Regions from separate parts of the Paenibacillus woosongensis genome, predicted to be linked through region 3. Evidence: riboswitches for the same ligand, from Rfam matches in the RefSeq annotation. Region 3 holds a riboswitch; each other region holds the start of a gene.
The links. Region 3 has a riboswitch for cyclic di-AMP ahead of QNH46_RS00140 (resuscitation-promoting factor). Riboswitches for the same ligand answer to the same signal wherever they lie in the genome.
Positions count from the first base shown of each region.

Region 1: another riboswitch for cyclic di-AMP. It lies ahead of QNH46_RS13075 (3D domain-containing protein); the one in region 3 lies ahead of QNH46_RS00140 (resuscitation-promoting factor).
Region 2: another riboswitch for cyclic di-AMP. It lies ahead of QNH46_RS19690 (TrkH family potassium uptake protein); the one in region 3 lies ahead of QNH46_RS00140 (resuscitation-promoting factor).
Region 4: another riboswitch for cyclic di-AMP. It lies ahead of QNH46_RS20850 (KamA family radical SAM protein); the one in region 3 lies ahead of QNH46_RS00140 (resuscitation-promoting factor).

Region 1 is NZ_CP126084.1:2,861,584-2,866,060, reverse strand. Features, by position in the region: gene QNH46_RS13090 (transporter substrate-binding domain-containing protein) at 1-381, shown strand, start outside; gene QNH46_RS13085 (amino acid ABC transporter permease) at 495-1,169, shown strand; gene QNH46_RS13080 (amino acid ABC transporter ATP-binding protein) at 1,156-1,878, shown strand; cyclic di-AMP (ydaO/yuaA leader) riboswitch at 2,050-2,229, shown strand; gene QNH46_RS13075 (3D domain-containing protein) at 2,232-2,909, shown strand; gene QNH46_RS13070 (polysaccharide deacetylase family protein) at 3,012-3,806, opposite strand; gene QNH46_RS13065 (dihydroorotate dehydrogenase electron transfer subunit) at 3,985-4,477, shown strand, end outside.
Region 2 is NZ_CP126084.1:4,300,241-4,304,717, reverse strand. Features, by position in the region: gene uvrC (excinuclease ABC subunit UvrC) at 1-485, shown strand, start outside; gene QNH46_RS19695 (CPBP family intramembrane glutamic endopeptidase) at 454-2,178, opposite strand; cyclic di-AMP (ydaO/yuaA leader) riboswitch at 2,455-2,618, shown strand; gene QNH46_RS19690 (TrkH family potassium uptake protein) at 2,730-4,064, shown strand; gene QNH46_RS19685 (potassium channel family protein) at 4,080-4,477, shown strand, end outside.
Region 3 is NZ_CP126084.1:27,757-32,233, reverse strand. Features, by position in the region: gene rsmA (16S rRNA (adenine(1518)-N(6)/adenine(1519)-N(6))-dimethyltransferase RsmA) at 1-18, opposite strand, end outside; gene rnmV (ribonuclease M5) at 25-579, opposite strand; gene QNH46_RS00140 (resuscitation-promoting factor) at 694-1,830, opposite strand; cyclic di-AMP (ydaO/yuaA leader) riboswitch at 2,085-2,299, opposite strand; gene QNH46_RS00135 (TatD family hydrolase) at 2,514-3,281, opposite strand; gene QNH46_RS00130 (HD domain-containing protein) at 3,301-4,477, opposite strand, start outside.
Region 4 is NZ_CP126084.1:4,513,141-4,517,617, forward strand. Features, by position in the region: gene QNH46_RS20845 (winged helix-turn-helix domain-containing protein) at 1-166, opposite strand, end outside; gene QNH46_RS20850 (KamA family radical SAM protein) at 336-1,523, opposite strand; cyclic di-AMP (ydaO/yuaA leader) riboswitch at 1,658-1,807, opposite strand; gene QNH46_RS20855 (antibiotic biosynthesis monooxygenase) at 1,866-2,267, opposite strand; gene QNH46_RS20860 (ankyrin repeat domain-containing protein) at 2,273-2,686, opposite strand; gene QNH46_RS20865 (hypothetical protein) at 2,668-2,832, opposite strand; gene QNH46_RS20870 (transposase) at 3,079-3,330, shown strand; gene QNH46_RS20875 (Cof-type HAD-IIB family hydrolase) at 3,411-4,235, opposite strand; gene QNH46_RS20880 (GyrI-like domain-containing protein) at 4,377-4,477, opposite strand, start outside.

The DNA of each region.
Region 1 (4,477 bases), 2.5 Mb from region 3:
AAATATTCCACGCTTGAATCGCTGGAAGGCCTCAAGATCGGCGTTCAGAAGAGCTCGATCCAGGAGGACATCGCTAAGGAAATTCCTGGTGCGAAGCTGACCTCTCTGGCGAAGATTTCTGACATCATCATGCAGCTGAACTCGGGGCGTGTTGATGTAGCTATTATCGAAGGCCCTGTTGCCGAATCGTTCGTGAAGAATGTTGACGGCATCGTCATTACCGATGCGGAGCCGGTAACGGAGGATGACGGCTACGTCGTAGGCATTAAGAAGGGCAACAAGGAGCTGCTGGACCAAGTGAATGCCACATTGGATCGCCTGATCCAGGACGGGAGCATTGAGAAATTCGTACAAGAAGCCAGCGATCTGTCCATTAGATAACTTGGCGTTGGCAATGCGATGATAAGACAACCTGGCAGAAAATAGCGGAGCAAATTCGCTATTTTTCTGTTTTTTAACGAAACGGGCGCTGTAATTGGAGGTATGATAGGCTTATGAACTTTTTTACTGAATTTGCAACGATGTTTTGGGAATACCGCAGTTATTTTCTAACCGGACTGCAGTACACGTTATGGCTTGCTGCGTTAGGCGTATTATTCGGGTTCATTCTCGGATTGTTTGTCGCTTTGATCCGGATGTCGCCATGGGGAATCGTACGCTTTATCGGACATGCCTGGGTTGAGTTTCTGCGCGGAACGCCGATGCTAGTACAGCTGATGATCATTCACTACGGCTTGTCTTACATGTTCGATATCAATTTTGATCCGATTGAATCGGGGGCGATTACGCTGTCCATTAACAGCTCGGCTTATTTAGCGGAAATATTCCGCGCGGGCATTCAGGGCGTAGACCGCGGTCAAAGCGAAGCGGCGCGTTCGCTCGGAATGACGCAGGGTCAAACGATGCGTTTCATTATTATTCCGCAGGCGATCAAAAACGTGCTGCCGGCGATTGGCAACGAGTTCGTTGTCATCGTCAAGGAATCGTCGATCGTTTCCTTTATCGGGGTGACCGAAATGATGTTCCAGGCGGGCGCCGTTCAAGGGATTACGTATAACGGCATGATGCCGTTCCTGATCGTTGCCGTGATGTATTTTATCGTCACTTTTACACTTTCCCGCATTTTGGGCCGTTTCGAAAGGAGGCTGCAGGCTAGTGATAACCGTTAAGAATTTGCATAAAAAATTCGGCCAGCTGCATATTTTAAAAGGCATTGACCTGGAAATCAACCGCGGCGAGGTCGTCGTCGTTATCGGGCCGAGCGGATCGGGAAAAAGCACCTTCCTGCGCTGTCTGAACCGGCTTGAGGAGCCGTCCAGTGGCGAAATTCATTTCGAAGGAGAGCTTATTACCGGCAAGAATCATAATATCAACAAAACCCGTGAGAAGATGGGTATGGTATTTCAGCATTTTAACCTTTTTCCTCACAAAACGGTGCTTGAGAATATTATGATGGCTCCGCTTCAGGTGAAAAAACAGGCGAAGCAGGACGCAGAGGCCTTCGCGCTTCAGCTGTTGCGCAAAGTGGGTCTGGAGGACAAGAGCGGGGCTTACCCTTCCCAGCTGTCAGGAGGACAGAAGCAGCGCATCGCCATCGCTCGCGCCCTGGCGATGGAGCCGCATGTGATGCTGTTTGACGAGCCGACGTCCGCACTCGATCCCGAGATGGTGGGCGAGGTTCTGGAAGTCATGAAGGAGCTGGCGACAGGCGGGATGACGATGGTGATCGTCACGCATGAAATGGGCTTCGCCCGCGAGGTCGGCGACCGCATCTTGTTTATGGATCAAGGCGTTATTATCGAGCAGGGCAGCCCGCAGCAGGTGTTCGGTTCGCCGCAGAATCAGCGGACGCAGGATTTCTTAAGTAAAGTATTGTAATTTGTAATTAGAATAGCACCAAAAAGGCATGACCGTGGGTCATGCCTTTTTGGTGCCGTCTGTCAAAATTTAAATTTTTGTTACGGTTTTCGTCAATGTTTTTTCTTATAAATACTGGTTTGAATACCATTGGTAACATTTGCATGGCCCATAGGTTACAAAATTGTGATATATTCATTACGGCCGAAACACTGCCAAGGCAGGTGCGGGGGACGACTTATGACGAGCAATGCAAGTACAAGGTGACAAGCATGGCATGTCTTGGGGTGAAGCGCTGATGATCGGCGCCGGGAGCTATCCTTTTTTCCGAATCCGACAACTAACTCCGCAGGCCAAGTTAAAGGAGGAGCATCATGTTTAAACAACGTAAAGGTCTTCACAAATTGGGAATGGGGATTAAGTCAGCGGTGATTGCAGCCGGGTTGTTAGGAGCGCTGCAGGCCGTGCCAGCATATGCGGATTCAGTACATACGGCGAAGAATGGGGACACCTTCTATATTCTCGCCAAGCAGTACGGGGTCAATTTGGACAAGCTGATGAAAGCGAATCCGAGCATAGAAGCAACGAATATTTACGAAGGTTTAAAAATCACGATACCAGGACAAAACATGCAGGCGCTTTCCGCCTCTGGAAGCGAGGCTCAGCCGCTCTCTACGCTAAAAGTATTAACGGCGGAACGGGTCGTACAGGCCTGGGGCAAATCGTTTAACTACAAATCCACAGTAAAGGTCAAAGCGACAGCTTACTCTGCGGCTGCCAGCGAAAACGGGAAATGGGGCCCTGTCGACTATTATGGCAATCCTTTGAAGCTCGGAACGATCGCTGTTGATCCAAACGTCATTCCGATGGGCACCAAAGTGCTGGTCACCGGACACAGCCATCCTGATCTGCCGAAGAACGCCTTCGTCGCCACAGCGACTGATCAGGGCGGCGCGATCAAAGGGAACCGCATCGACATCTTCATTCCGGCGAGCCCGCAAAAGGTTAACGACTTTGGTTTTCAGGATGTCACGCTATATGTTTTGAATTAATACAAATTTAAGCCATGATTAGATGATATTAAATAAGGACGTCCACTGCGAGATCTGGGGATCTGCAGGGATGTCCTTTTTTTGCTTGCAAACAGGTGCTGGTTATAGTGCTTTCTTATAAGATAGCAGCTCGGGAATCGTTACGAAGCGATAGCCACGATTCCGCAGCACCTTAATAATATCCGGCAGAGCCTCGATAGTTCCCGTCAAATTGGAACCCGTACCGCCCCCGGCATGCTGCAGCACGATGGATCCCGGACCGACGGCGCTGAGCACGTTATGCTTGACCTTCTCTTTGCTTAGCGCTTTCCAATCGAGGGAATCGACGTTCCAGTTAATGATTTTGTAGCCTTGCCGCTTGGCCCATTTGAGCTGCTCCTCGTTAATTTCTCCGTAGGGGGGACGAATGAGGCGAGGTTTGTAACCGATAATCCGTTCGATCACTTTCTCGGTTCGCTCAATTTCGCTTTTGAATTCCTGGACGGATTGTTTCTTAAACAAAGGGTGGCTGTAAGAATGGTTGCCGATGATATGCCCTTCATGGTGAATTCTCCGCAGCAGCTCCGGATGCTTCTTCGCCCGGCTGCCTACGACGAAGAAAGTGGCTTTGACGCCGTGTTTCTTCAGTATATCCAACACTTTAGGGGTGAAGCGCGGATCGGGAACATCATCGAAGGTCAGGGCAATTTGCTTGACCTCAGGACCGCTGAACTTGAACGTTTCCGAGTATTTCCGCCGGAGCTCTCCCAGCGTCATTGGCTTAGCTTCGGCATTTACGGCTTGTTCGGAGGAGGTGGGTTCCGGGTTTAACACGGATTCGGCAGGCGCGGGGGCCATTCCCGTAACTAGCGCCAGGCATAACAGCCATGCGCCCGGCGCCTTGAAGAGTTTGGACATGGATACCTTCTCCTTTGATCGCTGAATGGTTATTTACTGGTATGCCCAAAACTTCACATAAATATGACCGCTCCTGCAAGGGTGTGCTATTTGTCACAGACTTGCCCGCGCAAAAATAGCATCTTTAGATAAAGCAGTGAAGCAGTAGATACGCTTATTTGTTAGTGAGGTGAGAGGCATGGCGGTTGTCATGGTAAATGTAGAAGTAGCCCCGAACATTTTCAGATTAAAGGCTGCAGGATCATACACGGGACGGATGGGCCAATTCTATATGGTTCGGGCATGGGATAAGTATCCTCTGCTCTCCAGGCCGCTCAGCATCTTTAACCGGGACGGGGGAGGCATTGAGTTTCTTTATCAGCTAGCGGGGGAAGGGACAAAGCTTCTCAGCGCTTTGCGGCCCGGAGATGAGCTCCAATTGGAGGGCCCGTTTGGAAATGGGTTCCCGGAAGTGCCGGCTGAAGAAAAAGTCGCTCTGGTCGGGGGCGGGATCGGCGCAGCTCCGTTGTTCTATGCGCTTGGCGAGTATTCTGCTGCGGACGTGTATTTGGGATTTAGCCGGGAGGCTTACTTGGTGCAGCAATTCGAAGCGGCGACGACCGGCAACGTGATAGTGGATGTGGGCGGCATTGTGCTGAAACAGGTTGATTTTAACGCTTACGATACCATTA
Region 2 (4,477 bases), 1.0 Mb from region 3:
GCCGCCGCTATGAGCGGGTGCTCAAAGAGAATTTGCCGCAGCCGGATCTGATCGTCGTGGACGGCGGGAAAGGCCAAATTTCAGCAGCGGTTGACGTGCTGGAGAACGAGCTGGGCTTGTTCATTCCCGTGTGCGGACTCGTCAAGGATGATAAGCACAGAACCGCCCAGCTCATGGTTGGAGATCCGCCGGAGCCGGTGCATCTGCCTCGTGACAGTCAGGAGTTCTATCTCCTGCAGCGCATTCAGGAGGAGGTTCACCGCTTCGCGATTACGTTTCACCGGGAGCAGCGGGCCAAATCGATGGTGGCCTCGCGGCTGGACGCGATCCCGGGGATCGGAGAGAAGCGGCGCAAGCTGCTGCTGAAGCATTTCGGTTCGCTCAAAAAAATAAAAGAGGCCTCCGTCGAAGACTTTCGGCCTCTTTCGATCGGCGACAAGCTCGCCAATCAGATTATAAATGCCCTTCGGGATGAGGAGTCGTAAACTGCGGCTCCTCTTCTTTGCGTTGTACCGGCGGAATGCTCTCCGTCCGGCCCGGCGGGTTGAACAAATATATAACATAGGCTACGATCGCCGGCAGAGCGATGTAAACAATCCCTGCGGTCCAGTTCAGCACCCCGCCCATCAGCATAAGGCTGAGCGACATGAGGATGCTGTTGAAGATGACATGCGTGAACATGGCGGTAATATAGCCGTAGCGCAGAAAAACAAAGCTGAACAACAGCCCGACAATCGTCAATTCAATCGGGCGTGAATAGACGGGATAAATCGGATACAAGGAATGTCCGAACGCCCAAATCATCGATGAGATCAAGCTGGCTACGAACGTGCTGCGGAATATTTTCTTCAGCATCGGGATGCCGAACAAGCGATAGACAGCTTCCTCGCCGATCCCTGCTACCCAGGCGAGCAAGGGGAACAGGATGGGATAGAGCATGTTGTAGGCCGACTGGGTGGCATCAGTCGTTGACCAGGTGCCGATCGTGTGTCCAAGGACAAAGAAGATGACCGATTGCGCCCCGAGCAGGATCAAAGCCCACAAATAGGCGCTTTGCATCGAGAACAGGACATGCTGCCCGTATCCCGGCTCCTTGGCTCTGGCCCATAAATTAAGCCCCTGTTTGCGCCAGAGTCCGTCTCCTCCGATCAGGGAGAAGTAAATAGAGGCCGATATTACCAAAGTGAGTGCGCCTTGCACGATGAAGCCGAGGATCAGGACCTCTGTTCCGAGCCCGTCCTTCTCCAGCATCGGAAGCATATTAACCGCTCCGACCATCGTAAAAATAAAGTAAGCAGTGGACAGAACCAGGCCGCGCAGAAAAGAAGAAAACGGTCTGGTCTTCACACTATAGATGATCGCCAGAATGCCGAGCACGAAGGTGAATAGGGCGTAGCCAACCCAGGTGAACCAGCTGGCCAGCTTCTTTTGGCCTTTTACATAGTCCAGATGAGCGGCAGGGGGATCGAAATATGCTTCCATGGAGGACACGGTTCCGTCTTGGAAGCGAAATTCGATTAGCCCGCGGGATTGACCGGCTTCATAGCCCGGAATTTCGTAGATCAGACCCGATTCGTTTTCGGCGCTCTCGATCTTCAGTTGAGCGGGATCGAAGTCAAATGCCTTAAGATACGGAGCAGCCAGGCTTTCTTTGTCCTCGGGCGTCAAGTCTCCCTCCGTGACCTGCAACCCCCTGCCGCCCGTGATGCCTTGCTTCTGCAGCAGATCCCTGGTGGCGTTGCTGTAGGTTTCGACACGTTCGAATCCGGCCACTCTGCCGCCATACATGTTAACGTCTACGGTTAAGGCGCTAAGGATGCCGTCTGGCTGCTCGAAGCGAACGCGAAATATCTCGAGCGGAAACTGTTCATCGTAATTTTGCATATAAGTTTTCATCAGGCCCGCTCGGGTTAAGTAACCATATATGTCCGATCGAGATTCATATGTAACCAAAACATCGTCCAATGCTACAGGCAGCTCCAGTGTCGAAGCGGCGAACTCGGCAGCGATTTCCTTCGCCTGCTGCTTTGTGATCGTCTTCTGAATTTGCTGCAATGAATCCGGCGTGGCCATCGGCAGAACCTGCAGGGCCAGAAAAAGGAGGAAACCTACGGCGGCCAGCACCCGAAGCGTGGTGCGCTTCGGCGTTCGCCCTGCGGACGAAAAGTTGGATAACATTCAAAAACCCCTTTGCTCTAGTGTAAATGGATATCATTGTAAAGATATCATAAGCATGGAGCAATCGCCAGAATCGAACGAGCCAAGCGCAGAAAAGAGGCAATAATTCCGCAAAAATACAGTATGGCTCAGAGAATGAAGGATGGCAAGCTCCGTTTCAGGCGGCAAAGGTGATTTTCATGGTATTTCGGGTAAATCAAGCTTTGTGGTGGACGTTAATTAAGCTTATAATCCAATTCATAAAGATGGAATGAAAATGTGAAATGAAAGAATTGAAAAGAATATCGGCCGAATTTCCAATGGAAAACGGGGGAACCAATTTTTTTGGGTGAATTTCTCAGGCCCTGCACGGACGGGAAAGTCCGGCGCAGGAGGCGAATAGGGCTGCTCTGCAGGCCCGAGCCCGTCAGCTAACCTCGTAGGCGTATTGCAGCAGGAACCATTACCGAAAGGGCTCTGGATTTCCAGTGCTTTTTTCTTTTGCCAAAGTGTCCATAATAAAGGGGTATAAATGTGAGGAACGCAGATCAAGGAAAGAGGAGGTGAGCACGATGCCGTCCCAATGGTTTAAATTATCTCCACCGCGTATATTGGTGCTTGGCTTTGCGGCGATTATACTGGCCGGAACACTCCTGCTGATGACGCCGCTCGCCACCACAACCGGGGAATCTCTTCCTTTCGTTGATGCGTTGTTTACGGCGACCTCGGCCACTTGTGTTACGGGGCTTGTCGTTCGCGATACAGGGACTTATTTCTCGTCATTCGGCCAAATCGTGATTATGACTCTTATTCAGATTGGGGGTCTAGGCTTCATGACCATGGCGACCCTCTTCTCCCTTGTGTTCAAGCGGCGGATTTCGCTGCGCGACCGCCTTCTGCTGCAGGAGGCGATGAATCAGAATACGATGGAGGGCATCGTGCGCCTCATACGCAAGGTACTGATGTATTCCCTGGTCATTGAAGTCAGCGCCGCCCTGTTGTTTGCGATTCGCTGGGCGTTTGACATGCCGCTAGGGCAGGCCGCCTACTATGGAGTGTTTCATGCGGTGTCACTGTTCAATAACGCCGGCTTCGATTTATTCGGGAAATTTCACAGCCTCACGGGGTATGTAGACGATCCGCTCGTTAACTTCGTAGCGATGTTCCTGATCGTATCGGGCGGGCTCGGTTTTATTGTGTTGTCCGAGCTCGCGGATTTCCGCCGCAGCCGCAAGCTGTCGCTGCATTCCAAAGTGGTTCTGTCCATGACCGGATCGCTTATTTTCATCGGGGCGCTCGTCATCTTTATATTCGAATTTACGAATGCCAAAACGATGGGCTCTTTGGATTGGGGCGGGAAAATATGGGGTTCATTATTCCAGTCGGTCACGACACGGACGGCGGGCGCGAATTCAGTGGATATCGGGACTCTTCGCCAGGCCACCCAATTCTTCATAATCATCCTGATGTTTATCGGCGCTTCCCCGGGCTCGACGGGCGGCGGGATCAAGACGACGACGTTCATGATATTGGTTGGCGCGGTCATTTCTATGATTCGCGGACGCAATGATATGGTGCTCTTCCGCTATCGTTTGTCCCAGGAGCGGATTTTTAAGGCCGTCACGATTACGATGCTGGCGCTGTTTCTCGTCATAGCGGCGGCAATGATATTATCCACGACCGAGGAAGCGGGTTTTCTGAGCATTCTGTTCGAGACGACGTCTGCTTTTGCCACGGTCGGTTTAACGATGGGGCTGACCCTGGATTTGACCGATATCGGCAAAATTATTTTATGCTTCATGATGTTTACCGGCCGCCTGGGTCTCTTGACGCTGGCTTATGCGCTTGGTCCGAAAAAGGGTAAGGAATTATACCGTTATCCCGAAGGGAAAATGATTATAGGATAGGAGTTCGACCAATCAATGAAAATGCAGCAGTTTGTGGTGATCGGCTTGGGGCGCTTCGGCTCCAGCCTGGCGCTTGAGTTAATGGATCTGGGATACGAGGTGCTTGGCGTCGACCTGAACGAAGAGTTGGTCAACGATATGAGCGCTTATTTAACCCATGCCGTCGCGGCTGATGCTACGGATGAAGATGTACTGAAATCGCTCGGCATCCGTAATTTCGATTGTGGCATTGTGGCAATCGGCAGTGATATTCAGATGAGCATCCTGACGGCGATTCTGCTCAAGGATTTGGGCATCAAAACGGTCGTCGCAAAGGCGATTTCCGTCCTGCATGGCCGGGCGCTGGAGAAGCTTGGCGTGGACCGGGTTATTTTTCCAGAGAGGGATATGGGGGTTCGCGTGGCGCATCAGCT
Region 3 (4,477 bases):
TATATCTTCTCTACTCATGGCACTTTATACCCCTTTGTCCTCCAATTGAGCCAGCGCAGCCAGAAACTCCTCCCGACTAATCCGAAATACGTTAAGCCGTTTGTAAAGCTGCTTGCCGTTGCAATAACCGATGCCAAGCAATTCACCGATCAAGCGCCTTCTGGCGGCGGCTGAAGGGTGAACGATCAAGCCGGCGTCTATTAAGTCTTCCCAATCGATGAGCGTGTCATCAGCCTCAACTGCTTCCATCTCGGTATGCACACGTGCCAGCGCTTCCCGAATGGCTTCGGGAGAGGCATTCTCCACACCGATATCACCGCGCCGCGTAGCATCGGCCTCCCGCAGGAAAGCATGCTTGCAGCCCGGTACCCGGCCTGCGACAATTTTGCGGATTCGCTCGCCAGCATGGTCAGGATCAGTCAAAATGATGACCCCGCGCCGCTCCTGCGCCAGCTCAATCTTGCGCAGCACGGTCTCGTTGATGGCCGAGCCTCCGGTTTCAATCGTATCGGCCTGCACGGCCCTTTTGACGGCAACGGTATCGTCCCGCCCTTCCACGACAATAACCTCTTTAATCATGGGAACAAACGACCCTCTTCCTCATACGCAAAAAGAAGAGGACTTCTCCTCTTCTTTCCATACCTTTTTCATTTATCTATAGTATCTTATTCCTTTTACAAAGTAAAACAGGAATTAGTTCAATTCTGGTTTGTTTGGACCGATAACATACACCGTGCGTCCCTTCTTGCGCCCGAAGTTCTTCGCCGATTGCAGGCTATCGAAGTAAACGTCCATTTTGTTGCCCTTGATGGCGCCACCTGTATCCTCGGCTCTGCGGAACCCAATGCCTTCGATATATACCCACCAGCCCATAGGAACAACGTTCTTGTCTACGGCGATCGTTCTGCCTTCCGTTACGCGTGTCCCGGAGGCGGTCTTCGTACCGATGCCATCCTCTTCGGCGGAATAGGCGGTTAGTGTGACGTCTTTAAGCACTTTTTTATATTTAAATGAGACGCCGCCTTTGGTTGTCGTTCCACTGATATCCACTTTATCCGCAGTGCGGGTAATATTAGCGGCGAGCACAGCCTCGGGCTTAGGCTTCGTACCTACAGCGACTACCTTGTCCTGAGCCTTCGTCTCGATCTCTTTGCTCAGCCAACGCTTGGATACGAAATTTCCGTCTTCATACACTTTTTCGATGTGATGTACAACTACTCCTTCGCTGCCCTGCTGCAGCACCTTCGTCTGCCCCTTCTCCAAATTAGGATCCGAGGTTTTGACGACGGCAAATGGCACGGTCTCTTTCGTCTGTACTGTTTGCTTGGATACGCGCACCACTTTGATCTGAAGATCGGAAGTAACTTTGCTGCTTAAATCCGGAGTGATCTTGTCATCCGGGTTTACGGTAATGCCAAGCTCGTTGATAATGCCCTGTACACTGGATTGAGTCGTTAGATGCGACTTTGTCTTGCCATCCACGTTGACTTGCACCGGAACCGCCCTTACGATAACGATCCGGTCCCCCTTCTTCAGGGAGCTCTCAAGCGGCCGTGATATGCTATCACCCTGGCCCAGCACGATGGAATGTTCATCCAGTACTTGATTCACTACAGATTTACGGGTCTCGATCTCCTGGATCTTCCCGTCTATCACCAAGTAAATGTTCTTGCTGTTGCCGTTCAGCCAAATCAGAATAACGATGATCGCTGCAACAGTTAACAACGTGACGACCGATATCTGACGTAGGTTCTCATGCTTCCATCGCAATGCGTAAGACATACTGGATGAGCGTGATTCATGGGTCTCTTCTTTCTTGAAAATGCCCACTTTCCGTCCTCCTTCATAGTCCCGCCCTAGGTCAATGCATGATGAGATGTTGACGTGACTATTCCCGTTTTTTACGGAATGCTAGAACTGCAGCATTCCGCATCCTACCCCAGTCTGGTCGGCAATTGTCACCTCCTGTTTTACAACAGTATGATGACCCTATTACAATTATTCAAAACAAAAGAAGCCGGAAGAAAGAGTTAGAGCAACTCTTTCGTGGCTCCTGTAGGTCTTGGTGTAATAGGATGCACGAAGTTGCCTCTCTTAACACGCTTACGAGGTTAGCTGTCGGGTTCGGACGAAGAGAGCCGCCCTTTCTCGGTTCATTCGCTCATGGCGCAATGACCTTGAATTCACCCCAAAGATCCTGCAAAGAAATCAAATACGGCAACGTTGTAAATGAAAACATTTCATCAAGCCGTATCCGGTTCCCCCGTTCTCCTCTACGGAGACTCAGCGAGACTGGTTCTGGAACATGATTCGATGGCCATAGGCAATACGCCAAACTCGGCCAAATCGATCACTGAAAAGATTCTATCCTGTTTCAATGCATGTTGTAAAGGACGAATCAAGAACGTTTTCTTAAGAAAAAGGTTAAAAAAATGTAATAGACTCGGTGTTTTAAATTAAAATGCATTAATCTTTCCAGAAATCTCTTCTTTTCACCGCTTTTCCTCCCGATTTCACCGAATGGAAAATAGTTCCAGCGCATTGCGGGTTGTGATTTCTGCAATTTCTTGGAAGGACAACCCTTTTAATTCAGCGGCTGCCTCTGCCACTAAATGGACATAGGCGGACTCATTTCTCTTTCCACGATAAGGATGCGGAGTCAAATAAGGGGAGTCTGTTTCAATCAATAACCGGTCGAGCGGTGTTTGTTTCAACACCTCTTTAGGCTGTTTTGCGTTTTTGAAGGTAATCGGGCCCCCGAAGGACAAATGAAATCCCAAGTTCAGACATAATTTGGCCGTTTCCCAGCTCCCCGAAAACGAATGCATTACTCCTCCGACTTCATGGGCTTTCTCTTCCCGCAAAATACGCACTGTATCCTCATGAGCATCCCGGTTATGAATGACGATTGGCATTCCAAGCTCCCGAGCCAGCCCGATCTGCTTGCGGAATACGGCATGCTGGACATCCTTGGGTGAAGTATCCCAATAATAATCAAGACCAATCTCTCCAATGGCAACTACTTTCTCATGGCGGCATAATTCAGCAATCCAGTCCAAATCCTCTTCCTTCATCGTGATGGCGTCCTGGGGATGCCAGCCGACGGCGGCATATATGAAGTCGTAGCTCTCGGCCAGCTTCATTGTGGTAGGAATCGTTTCCCGATTAAAACCGATGTTGATCATGCGCGTAACTCCCTGTTCCACCGCGCGAGAAATCGTTTCCTCGCGATCCTCGTCAAACTGCTCCGCGTCCAAATGCGTATGTGTATCCACTAACATGGCGATAACCCTCCTGTAATTAAGTTTCCTGTCCAAAAATACGAGCTAAATCGGCAGGCAGCTGAGAACAGACCGCCTGTAGTTTATTGTCTGGAAAGTACAAATAAAATTTACCCCGCTGTATGCCGCTAATCGACCGGACAATATCGGAAACCTCCGATATTTCCACCAAGCGCTCCTGCTTGTCCAGCAGCAAAATTTGCTTGCCGCGAAGTTCTTCGTCAGGACGAGACACATCATAAGGCAAGTCCGTCGGAAAATCAATGATCAGATCATAATCCGGATTTAAGCCCAATTTTCGGAATTCTTCGCGAATTTCCCTTATTTTCTCCAAATCGAGCGAATCCAGTTCAACATATTTGTACAATTTACGATCCATAAAACGGGTGCAAAGATCAGCGAGCAGGGGATCAGCCTCATGTTTCCACTGCATAAAAGCCGTTTGAATTAAAGCTTCATCTAATAGCAAATATTGCTGCACTGTCAGTTCAGAGTTGAACAAGCCTGGTAAAGGGTTGGGAAGAAAGGAAAATGAATACCCCTCCGCATATAGCTCCTTGGCCCGTCGAAAAATTTGCCGCAAAATAATTTCCGAGCTCCGCGTCACCGGATGGAAATAAATCTGCCAATACATTTGATAACGGGACATCAAATAATCCTCTACCGCATGCATGCCGGTCTCTTTCACTACAATCCGTCCCCGGTATGGCCGCAGCATCCGCAAAATCCGATCCATATCGATCGTACCGTAATTGACGCCGGTGAAATAAGCATCCCTCAGCAAATAATCCATACGGTCAGCATCTAGCGGACTTGTCACCAGATTTACGACAATTTCATTGGGATAGTCCTTCCGTATAACAGAAGCTACTTTCTCCGGGAAGTCCTCGCCCATTCGCTTTAGAACATGCCCTACTTCCGTATCGCCAAGCAAAATGCGGCAGGTCCAGTCCTCATGATTCATGTCGAAGGCTTGTTCGATAGAATGGGAGAAGGGGCCATGCCCCAGATCATGAAGCAGCGCCGCGCAGAGCGCAACAAGCCGCTCCTCCTTCGGCCAGTCCGGATAATTATTTCGCTCGAACTGGGAAATGATTCGCCGTGTGATCTCATATACTCCTAAAGAATGAGAGAATCTGCTGTGCTCTGCACCATGAAAGGTCAAATAAGAAGTGCCAAGCTGCCGAATCCGGCGA
Region 4 (4,477 bases), 800 kb from region 3:
GGTATTCCATCGTCCACACCCGATCAAGGAGCTGATCGCGCGTAAAAGCCCTGTCGCGGTGACGATACAGAAATTGCAGCAGCGCGAACTCCTTCGCCAGCAGCGTGATGCTCTCGGAGCCCCATTTTACTTTGTAGCCGGAAGGATCGAATGTCAGTCTCTCCATAACTACCCCTTCTCCAAATGTCTTATTAGATTTATCATAATCGATCACCGCCCTCCTGAGAAATGAAAAGCGCGCAACCGATCTGGGTGCAAAATAAAAATCCCCGAAGGAGGCGGTCAATATTGCTTTAGGCCGCCCCTCAGGGGATGATTTACTATGTTCTATTATGTTATAACATGGCAGGCGTACGTTTTCTCTTCTGTGGAAAATCGGGCAGCTCGTTTACAGAGACGATTTCATCCGTCTTCTTCTCCGGCTGCTTCCAATACTGTTCATTGCCGGGAAGGTCGTCGAACCAGGACGCATCCTTCGGACAATCGAGGATCATCAATTTGCCGTAATCCCCGTCACGGGACTGGTGATATTTCAAATAGGCCTTGCCGTTTTCAATTGCTAGAATTTCGATCTTGCCCGACGTATGGCTCATCGACAGTCTGACGCGTTTGCCCAGCCCGGATGTGCGCGCCTTCGCCTCCTCGACGATCCGGTAGACCTCTTCCAGGGAAAGGACGAAATCCCGGTTCCCGGCTACCGGCCTGTTCACGAAGAAGTAGTAAGGCGTAACCCCTGCCCAGGACAGCTTATCCAGCAGTTCGCCAAGCACTACAGGGTCATCGTTGATGCCTTTTAGCACGGGGGTCTGGTTGACTACGATCGCGCCAGCCTCATGCAGTGCCTGGAAGCCGCGTCTCGCTTCCGCCGTAATTTCGCGCGGATGGTTAATATGAGCCATGACGTAAATGCGCTGCTCCGGCGTGGAAAAGGTGCGGATCACATCGAGCAGTTCCTCGTCCTCGTAAATGCGCATCGGATTAAATACAGGAATCTTGGAGCCAAGACGAATGATCTTAACATGCTCGATTTCACGCAGCTGGGCCAGAATTCCCCGCAGCTTCTCCGTAGCCAGAATGAGGCTGTCCCCGCCGGTCAACAGGACGTTGTTGATTTCGGGATGCTTGGCGATATAATCGATCCCCGGCTGTACATCGGACATGGCCTCCTTCACGTCATTGCGGAACAAACGCTTGCGGAAGCAATATCGGCAGTACGCGCCGCACACCTCCGACACGATCAGCAGAGCTGTCGTCGTATACTTGTGCTGACAGCCCGGCACGACATAGTTGGTATCCTCGTCTGACGCATCCCAGCGGCCGTATTCCTCTAGCTCCCCTTCATTCGGGATAACCAGCTTGCGAATCGGATCCTGGGGATCGTTCCAGTCAATCAGGCTCAAATAATAATCGTTCACCCGAAATACGAACTTCTCCGTAATCGGTTTCAAACGCGCCCGCTCCTCCTCCGGAATCATCGTCAGTCTGTCCAGATTCGTAATGTACTTCGTTTTCGCCTTTGTCATTTGTACATCCTCCTTCCTAGTAATCAACAAAAAAGACCCCAAACCGGGGGTCTAGACACAGCTGCGCCAGCAAGGGTCAGAAGACAAAAATAGACCCCAAAACAGGGTCTAAAGAGACGTAATTAATGATTTAAAACAGACCCATCCACTGCTGACGAGGTTAGCTGACGGACTCGGGTAAGATGGTACCCTACACCTCATAGGAATGAGTGATTCGCCCCAAGAAAAAAAACTGGTTCCCCCGCTTTCCTGGCTATCACCAAGAAACTAAGCGTGTGTCTATGATACGGTGTAAGGGAAAGATTGTCAACCTTAGGGCAATTAACAAGAGAATTGGAATAATTATAATATTCTTAAAATTTGACGTTTAATGTTATTTTCTGTCATCTGCCCTGTCATGATCCGTTCGGGGTCAAGCTTTTGGCGAGGCGGCTCATACAGCGCCGCTATTTCATAAGTCGCCAGCTCGGAGCCAATGATGGAGCTGTCTTCCGGCTTAAGCTCCCTGACTTTGCTGTGCAGCGTTCGCGCAGCTCTGCTCGTTGACCATTTGTCAAAATACCGCCTATCCTCCCATGTCGTGCAAACCTGCAGCTCGTCGCATTCCTGGCTGTTATCCTTGATCAGCACTTCCATGAGCAGGAAGCCTTCAAAAGAATGAACCGGTGAAGGCGTCCTGAAGCGGGACAATACTTCATTTACCCTGCCTTTTCGAACCCGGATCGTTTGGATGGCCTTCATCATCACCATCATTTTCCGACCACTTCTTTCGATAGAAATGAACTTAAATACTCATGGACGAAAATGGCGGCATTTCCCCCAGCCTCGGCGTGGCGAATCAGCGATATACCGTGCGGGCCTTTGGCATAGACGGTCTCGGGGTGATTTTCGACGATCGCTTTAACGACGTTCAGCTCTCCAAGCATAGCCGCAGCAAAAATATCCATCCGTGCCCCGTGCGCCAGCAGCAGCCTTGCAATGCTGAAATTCCCGGTATGCGATGCGGCGCCGAGGGCGCTCTCCCAATCGCCGCTCCCCCAATCAATGACCCCATGAACGAGTGCGGGTTCCTGCTTGAGCAGCCTTGCCACCTCATCATAATCGCCATGCGCCGCTACAATAAATTCACGTACCAGCTCGTGATTTAAAGGCCCTCTTGGCATGTATACCCCTCCTTGCCCGTGCTGTCCGAACCTCTCGCTCTCTGTTTCTGTTCATCGCTCTCTCGTTGCCGCTCGCCCTCTCTTCGGCACACCGCCGCACTGATAATGAGAAGCCATGATATATATACCAATGATGCTTGGTTCATCTTCCATTCCTCCATTCTACATAATTGATAAGCATTCTCAATGATTGATCAATTCCATTCTATTGATAATGATTCTCATTGTCAATAAGAGGGGTGGAATCTTTCCCTCCACTAAAATAAACTACGGATTTATGACTAAATGATCAGATTCAGGTAACTAGATGTAATTCTGCAGTTAGAATAAAAAGTGGACATCTCTTAGTGCAAAAATAGATAATGAGTCTAATAAGATAAAGAGGTGTCGAAATGAGTGAGACGAGACAACGGTATAACGAAACATTTAAACGTGAAGCCGTAAAGTATGTGCAAGAACAAACCAAGTCACTCGAGGAGATCGCAAACGAGTTAAACATTAACCCCGGTACATTACGAAACTGGGTCGGAAAGTATCGAGAATTTGAAAATGAACCCGTTAACCAAGGCGAAACTCTTCGCCAGCAATCTCAAATGATCGATGAACAACAACGGGAAATCGCACAAATCGCCGTTTATTACTGAATGGATCATCGCCAACAGCACAAAGAGCGCTGCCCCCGGCAACGCTCATCGTACATATGGCTATGTTTCTATTTCCGTGTCTAGACGGTAGATGCCGCTTGATTCAGCATATATTTCTCGACGACTTTAGCTACGCCGTCTTCCATATTCGTGTCGGTTACATAATCTGCGACAGCCTTAATATCGTCGGGAGCATTGCCCATGGCTACGCCAAGCCCGGCAAATTCAATCATCGCCAGATCATTATAGCTATCCCCGATCGCTATAACTTCTTCCCGCTTGATACCCAGCTGCTGGATGAGATGGTGCAGGCTCGTCCCCTTATCTACGCCCGCCTCCGTAAATTCCAGGAAGAAGGGCTTGGAGCGAACGACGTTAAGCTCCCCTGCCAGCTGCGGCTGCAGCTTGCTCTCCAAAGCAACCAGCTTCTCCGGATCATCGACCATGAGCACCTTTACGACCGGCTCCTGAACCGCTGCAATAAAATCCTCAACCTCGACAATCCGCATCCCCGTAATTTCGCCTTCGATATCCGTATACTTATTATGTGCCGGAGTCACGATATCATCGCCAACGTAAGTATGGATCCATACGCCCTCCTGCTTGCTGATTGCGTACAGCTCATGGGCCGTTTCCGGTGTCAAAGTACTGCTGAACAAGACCTCCTGGGTTGCGGAATTGGTAATTTTCGCCCCATTAAAGGATAGAATAAAGCTGCCGTATTTCTCCAGCTCTAATTCCTTGGCGATATGCGTCATAGCAAAGGTCGGGCGGCCGGAGGCCAGCACCACCTTCATTCCTGCCTCCTGCGCATCCATCAGCGCCTGCTTCGTGCGAGGCGAAATCGTATGGTCATCCCGCAGCAGCGTATCATCCAAATCCAGCACGATCATTTTATAATTCATCTCTCTATGTCCCCTCCACTCATTCTGTCGATAAGCTATGAAGCTAGCTGCTTAGTATCGCAATATACATAGCATACCATCTCTGAATGAGCTTGAGGGTATTATTTCGCTAGTTTAATCCAACGAACCTAATAGTTTGCGTTATAGAATAGACTCGTTCACCACAATATACACATCGAAGCACGGCTCCGCGCCGGCGGGCGGTTGAATGGATAGCGTGTATCCGGTAGAGACCTGGATCA